DNA from 3 places in the Vreelandella aquamarina genome. Region 2 is predicted to be linked to each of the others. Evidence: predicted binding sites of a transcription regulator. Region 2 holds the regulator's gene; each other region holds the start of a gene.
What was found. The regulator FNR, encoded in region 2, switches genes on or off when oxygen is low (the NO sensors DNR and NnrR bind a similar motif). The targets are predictions, from matches to a motif close to TTGATNTANATCAA.
Positions count from the first base shown of each region.

Region 1: the regulator FNR is predicted to act here: its motif matches at 1,382-1,395, upstream of CTT34_RS06990 (OmpW/AlkL family protein).
Region 3: the regulator FNR is predicted to act here: its motif matches at 542-555, upstream of cyoA (ubiquinol oxidase subunit II).

Region 1 covers NZ_CP024621.1:1,430,706-1,432,973, forward strand. Annotated here, with positions in the region: gene CTT34_RS06985 (YqcC family protein) at 268-600, shown strand; gene CTT34_RS06990 (OmpW/AlkL family protein) at 672-1,298, opposite strand; gene putP (sodium/proline symporter PutP) at 1,501-2,268, opposite strand, start outside.
Region 2 covers NZ_CP024621.1:3,108,298-3,110,565, reverse strand. Annotated here, with positions in the region: gene ttcA (tRNA 2-thiocytidine(32) synthetase TtcA) at 1-746, shown strand, start outside; gene fnr (fumarate/nitrate reduction transcriptional regulator Fnr) at 736-1,485, opposite strand; gene hemN (oxygen-independent coproporphyrinogen III oxidase) at 1,543-2,268, opposite strand, start outside.
Region 3 covers NZ_CP024621.1:955,751-958,018, forward strand. Annotated here, with positions in the region: gene CTT34_RS04625 (DeoR/GlpR family DNA-binding transcription regulator) at 1-478, shown strand, start outside; gene cyoA (ubiquinol oxidase subunit II) at 768-1,814, shown strand; gene cyoB (cytochrome o ubiquinol oxidase subunit I) at 1,817-2,268, shown strand, end outside.

The DNA.
Region 1 (2,268 bases), 1.7 Mb from region 2:
AAGCCTGCACTCTACCTTGCTGGTTTGCCACTGTCAGCCGCAACCGTTGATTAATCCGTGCTTTATTGTCTAAGTGGTTAAAAATTGAACAACTTTGCGTAAGCCGCGTGAGAGTAGCGGTGGCGACACCTTTCCATAGTTTATCCACAGCCTCTTGCAGGTTTTCTGTGAATCTGTGAATAACGCCTTAGAGAGAGGCTCGCGAGTGGCAACTTACCCACAGAGTTGGGATAATGGGCGTCAACATTGACCAACCCCAAGGTGTTTATGAGCGTCCATCAACAGCTTCAAACCGCGCTTCTTGAGCTTGAAGCCGCCATGAAGGCCGCGAATTTGTGGCGCACCCCCACGCCCGATGCGTCGGCATTTGCCAGCCAGCAGCCTTTCTGTATCGATACCATGTCGCTGCCTCAGTGGGTGCGCTATGTGTTCATTGCGCGTTTGAACGCGTTAATCGATGCCAAAGCTGCCATGCCTGCCAAGTGCGATGTCGCTCCGGCGGTGGCGGCTTACATGATGCAGGAGAAAGCGCGTGCCAGCGATCAGGTGCTGGTCGTCAAGGCGGTGGAGCGGGTCGACCAAATCGTCACCGAGAACTAAGTGCGACGTACCGTCAACGACAATGCCCAGGGCGAACGCCCTGGGCATTTTTTTGCCGCGACTGCGTGGACTCAGAAGCGGTAGCTCAATCCCGCCATGACCACCATGGGATCGATGGCCACAGTGCCTGCAGCAGCCCCATTGATTTTGGCGTCGGTGTCGATGTCCAGGTACCACGCCGCAGCGTTCAGTGCCCAGTGTTCGTCGATCAGTAGGTCGACCCCCACTTGGGCGGCGGCGCCCCAGGCGTCGTCCAGCTCGAGTTCGCCAATGGCTAGGCGCTCATCGGAAAAACGCGTGTAGTTGATGCCCGCGCCGACGTAGGGTTGCACCGGCGACTCGCTACCGCCCAACGGATAGTATTGCAGGGTCAAGGTGGGCGGCAGGTGTTTGGTGGAGGCGAGATGGTCGCCGTTGAGGGCAATGTTGTGCTCGAAGGGAAGCGCGGCCAGTAACTCGACACCTACCTTATCGTGGAAGCGGTAGCCTAGTGTAAACGCAGGGCCGGTTTTGTCTTGAACATCGACCGCGAAAGCCCCACCGGCCAGCGAGCCGTTGTCGCTCTTGGGCGCCACCTTGGCGACCCCCACGCGGGTGAAAATATCGCCCGCCCCATAGGCGAACGCCTGGGAACTGGCGGCTAAGGTAGCGGCGGCAAGTCCGGCGGTGAATAGAGTGGGCATTGATAAAAGGCGCATAGCGTGGCTCCTGGACGATCGTGTGAGGATGGTGGGTTGCGTTAACCCTGGAGCCAGTGTATCGAGCCAGTGCGAGAGCGTTATTGACCTGGGGCAAAGGGGGAGGGGGTTGGGGAGTTCGTAGGGAGTGCTGGCAGAGAACGCTGCCCTTAAAAAAGCTCAGCGGGTTTCCCCGCTGAGCCTGCTGCATCAAACCGACGTATTACGCGTCTTGACGGTCGATGTGCTTGTATTCGCCAGCATCCGCCGTCACGCTGCTCACCACCAGAATGGCGATGAACGAGGCGATGAAGCCAGGAATGATTTCATAGATGCCCGGTCCTCCCATGAAGGAGCCGTTCCAGCCCAGGGCAATCCACAGCATGACGGTCACGGCACCTACGATCATACCGGCAACGGCGCCCGCACCGTTGGTGCGTGACCACATCAGCGACAGGATGATCAGCGGGCCGAAAGCCGCACCGAAGCCTGCCCAGGCGTTACTCACCAAACCCAGTACCTGAGAGTTTTCGTCCGAAGCAATGATCGCGGCGACGATACCCACCAGCACGACGCAGATACGGCCCACGGCGACGCACTGCTGCTCCGAGGCTTTCTTATGCAGGAACAGGCGGTAGAAGTCTTCGGTCAACGAGGAAGAGGACACCAGCAGCTGACTGGAAATGGTGCTCATGATGGCCGCCAGCAGCGCGGCATAGAGGAAGCCAGTGATCAGCGGGTGGAACAGCAGGTTGGCCAGCACGATGAAGATGGTTTCCGGATCCTGAACGTCCAAGCCGTTGCGAATGGCATAAGCGCGACCAAAGATACCCAGAGACACGGCACCAATCAGCGAGATGAGCATCCACGCCATGCCGATGTTACGGGCCGTCGGTACGTCTTTCTGCGAACGGATCGCCATGAAGCGCACGATGATGTGCGGCTGACCAAAGTAGCCCAAGCCCCAGGTGACCGCTGAGAGCCAACCAAT
Region 2 (2,268 bases):
TGATCGAAGAGGGCGACCGGGTCATGGTGTGTCTCTCCGGTGGCAAAGACAGCTACACGATGCTGGAGATCTTGCGCAATCTTCAGCGCAACGCGCCGGTCAATTTCTCGCTCGTGGCGGTCAATATGGACCAAAAGCAGCCTGGTTTCCCGGAGCACGTGTTGCCCCAGTACTTAGACAAGCTGGGGGTGGAGTATCACATTCTCGAACGTGATACCTATTCGGTCGTGAAGGAGAAAACGCCGGAAGGAAAGACCACCTGCGCGCTCTGTTCACGTCTGCGCCGTGGCTCGTTGTATGGGTTTGCCGACGAGATTGGCGCCAACAAGATTGCCCTGGGCCACCACCGGGAAGACATTCTGGAAACGCTGTTCTTGAATATGTTCTTCGGCGGTACGCTGAAGGCCATGCCGCCGAAACTGCTCTCTGATGACGGGAAAAATATCGTGATTCGCCCGCTGGCGTACTGCAAAGAGGCGGACATTGCAGAGTTTTCACGGCTGATGGCGTTTCCGATCATTCCCTGCAACCTGTGCGGTTCACAGCCCAACATGCAGCGCCAGATCGTCAAAGAGATGTTGGCAGAGTGGGACAAGAAGCACCCTGGCCGTTTGGAGAGCATGTTCAAAGCCGTCACCAACGTCGCCCCTTCCCAGCTTGCCGACCGCGAGCTATTCGACTTTGCCGGTCTGGAAGCGAAGCAGGCGGCGCTGATGGAGAGCCGCATTCAGGCGTTTAACGTGTAATCGTCTGCGCCTCCTCTTCTGCCAGGGTGATGAGGCGCTGCATGTCCAAAATATTCACCTCGCGACCCGAAACGGCCACCACCTCCTGCTGCTGAAAGCGGCTGAGAATACGGCTGACCGTTTCCACCGCCAGACCCAGGTAGTTGCCCATATCGGCCCGCGACATCGACAGCCGAAAGCTGTAGGGGGAGTAACCCCGGCGACGGAAGCGGTCAGAGAGCGTAATCAAAAAGCTGGCGAGCCGCTGGTCGGCGGTTTTGCGTGACAGCAAGCGCATCATCTTACGGTCATCGCGCAGCTCTTTACTCATGCTGCGGTAAAGCTGACCACGCAGCTCGGGCAGTTCTTGGGAGAGCGACTCCAAGCGGTCGAACGGAATTTCGCATACCGTGGTCGTCTCCAGGGCAATCACGGTACCGGGGTAGTACTCTTCGTCGATACCATCCAAGCCGACCAGCTCGCTGGGCAGAAAGAAGTTGGTGAGCTGATCGTTACCGTTCCCTTCGCTGGTCACCTGTTTCAAACTGCCAGAGCGCACGGCATAAACGCTGGTGAACGCGTCGCCCTGACGAAACAGCGGTTCGCCCTTCTTCAGCGGCGAGCGACGGCGAATGATGGCATCGAACTGGCTCATATCCTCAAGCTCCAGGGCAAGCGGTAAGCACAGCGAGCTTAAACTACAGGTTTGGCAGCGCGCTTCTTGCAGCAGTGAACGTCGTTGGCTGGCAGGATATGACATGGGGGTCTCCCTTCTTATTCGCCATCATGGGTACAGGGGGCAGGTGGCTCAAGGCGCTCACACGATCTTCGAGTAGCGCTGGCCATCCTGGCGTTGTAAGTGGGTGTCGAAGGCCATGGCCAGGTGTCGAATGAGTAGCCGACCCACCGGGGTGGCGGTGAGCCGAAGCCCCTGACGCGTTAACAGGCCATCCCGTTCGGCGATTTCCAACCGCTCAAGGGCGCTGGCAAAGTAGTCTGCGGCATCGACCTGCCAGCGCTGGCCGACAGTGTCGAGGTCAATGGCCATATCGCACATGAGCCGCTCGATGACCTCTCTTCGTATTAGGTCATCCTTATTTAAACGTAACCCTTTCACGGTCGCCAGCCTACCTTCATCTAAGGCCGCTTCATAGTCAGCGAGCCGGGTAGGGTTTTGCGCGTAGCTATCGTTGATCCGAGAAATGGCCGATACCCCCAAACCAATCAAGTCGCACTCGGCGTGGCTGGAGTAGCCTTGAAAGTTGCGCTGCAGGGTGCCGTTGCGCTGCGCCTTGGCCAAGCTGTCGTCGGGGCGCGCGAAATGGTCCATGCCGATATGCACATAGCCCGCCTGGGTCAGCATCGCAATGGTGGTATGCAGCATGGCCAGCTTCTCATCGGCGCTGGGCAGGTCGGCGTCCTTGATGCGTCGTTGGGGCGCAAAGCGGGTCGGCAGATGCGCATAGTTAAACACCGACAGCCGTGCGGGACCTAGCTCGATCACTTGGCGCAGCGTGTCCGCGAAACTCTTCTCGGTTTGTAA
Region 3 (2,268 bases), 1.7 Mb from region 2:
GCTGTTCATCGACTGCGGCTCCACACTGATTCCGCTGCTGGGCCAGCTCAGCCGCTTCCGCGAATTAACCGTAGTGACGTATGCGCTCAACGTGGCCAACGCCGTGGCCGGGTTGCCCAACGTGCGCTTGGTGCTGCTGGGCGGACTGTTCTATGCCTCCTCCCAATCGTTTGGTAGCGACGGCATGGGCGCTGCTATCGAGCGTTTGGGCATCAATAAAGCACTGATCTCTGCCGCAGGCGTGGATTGCGAACGAGGCGTAAGCTGCTTTCATTTTCATGAAGTCGGGCCCAAACAAGCGGCCATTGCCACGGCGATGCAGCGGCTGTTGGTGGTCGATGCCAGCAAATTTGGCGTGGTGCGCCCGGCCTATTTTGCCTCGCTGGAGGATTTCGATATCGTCGTCACCGACGATGAGCGAGCCCCTGGCCTGCTGGAGCGCCATCCACTGCCCACCTTGAGCGTCACGCTCGCCTAAACAGAGAGGATGCTGCTTGGCACCCAACGGGTGCGCAGGGTGCGGCATAACGTCTCTTTCTGATTGACCCAGATCAATAGAAAATACTTTAGTCTTAGTTGATGCACGCAAGGTGCACGGCCAAGGCTCGCCACCAACCCCATAAGGTGGCGCATATTTTTCCCGGAGCAACGCAGTTGCGCTCACTGTTCTGGGAAAAGTATGGGGTGATAGTTAGCTTGCTACTTAGTTGGCTACACGTCCGCCAAGCAGCAGGCTGTTTTAGACAACTCTCTGATGAGATCACACCATGCAACTACCTACCCACTGGCGCAGGCGAGGCACTTTTGTGCTCGTCGTATTGTGCTTGCTGTTAACGGGCTGCAGTTCTGCATTGCTGGATCCCAAGGGGCAGATTGGCGTCGAGCAACGCTCGCTGATTTTGACCTCCTTTGGGCTGATGCTGATCGTGGTCATTCCGGTCATCGTGATGACGCTGCTGTTTGGCTGGCGCTACCGGCGCAGTAACCGCGTCGCCAAGTATCTGCCGGACTGGGCGCACTCCAACGCCATCGAAGCGGCCGTTTGGACCGTGCCCTGCTTGATCATTGCCGTACTCGCCTTTCTCACCTTTAAAACCTCCCACAGCCTGGACCCCCACAAACCGCTGGAAAGCGACGTGGAACCCATGGAGATCCAAGCCGTCGCGCTGGATTGGAAGTGGCTGTTCATCTACCCGGAACAGGGCATTGCTAGCGTCAATGAACTGGCCTTCCCGGTAGATACCCCCGTGCGCTTCCGAGTGAGTTCTGGCTCGGTAATGAACGCCTTCTTCATTCCACGCTTAGGCAGCCAGATCTACGCCATGGCGGGCATGGATAACGACGTTCACCTGATTGCCGACGAAGAGGGCGTCTACCCCGGCCGTTCCACCAACTACAGCGGTGCTGGCTTCTCTGGGATGACCTTCGATGCCCACGTCACCTCTCCGGCGGAATTCGACGCCTGGGTGGAAAACGTGCGTGCCGCCGACGACACCCTGACCTTCCCGGATGGTTACGAAGCCTTGGCGCAGCCGACGGAGTATCACCCGGTGGAGTACTTCTCGGCGGTCACGCCCGAGCTGTATGAGTCGATCGTCAGCAGCTTCCACAGTGGTGACGGCAGTGGGCACGGCGGTCATGCAAACCACGGTGACGCCATCAGTGATGCCCACGATAGCCACGGCGAATCCAGCGAGCTAGAGAGCGCCAACGGGTCGCAACAGCAGGCCGCGATCGGCCACGTTACCAATCAGCATGCAGGTGATGACCACGCCTTGGGCGGCCATCCCACAAGCGTTGAAGCGGGGGGTTAAGCATGTTTGGAAAACTCACGTTAGAAGCAATTCCGTATCACGAACCGATCATTATGGTCGTTGCCGCCTTCATGGCGATTGGGGGTGCCGCGCTACTGGGCGCACTGACGTACTACCGTAAATGGGGCTGGCTGTGGAACGAGTGGTTTACCTCCGTTGACCACAAAAAGCTCGGCATCATGTACTTCGTGGTGGCCTTGGTCATGCTGCTTCGCGGCTTTGCCGATGCGATTATGATGCGTACCCAATTAGCCATGGCGGCCGGTGGGGCCGCAGGTTATCTCCCTCCTGAACACTACGATCAGATCTTTACCGCCCACGGCGTGATCATGATCTTTTTCGTTGCGATGCCCATGGTCATCGGCCTGATGAACCTGGTGGTGCCCCTGCAAATCGGCGCACGCGACGTTGCTTTCCCGTTTTTGAATAACCTGAGTTTCTGGCTGTTCGCCGT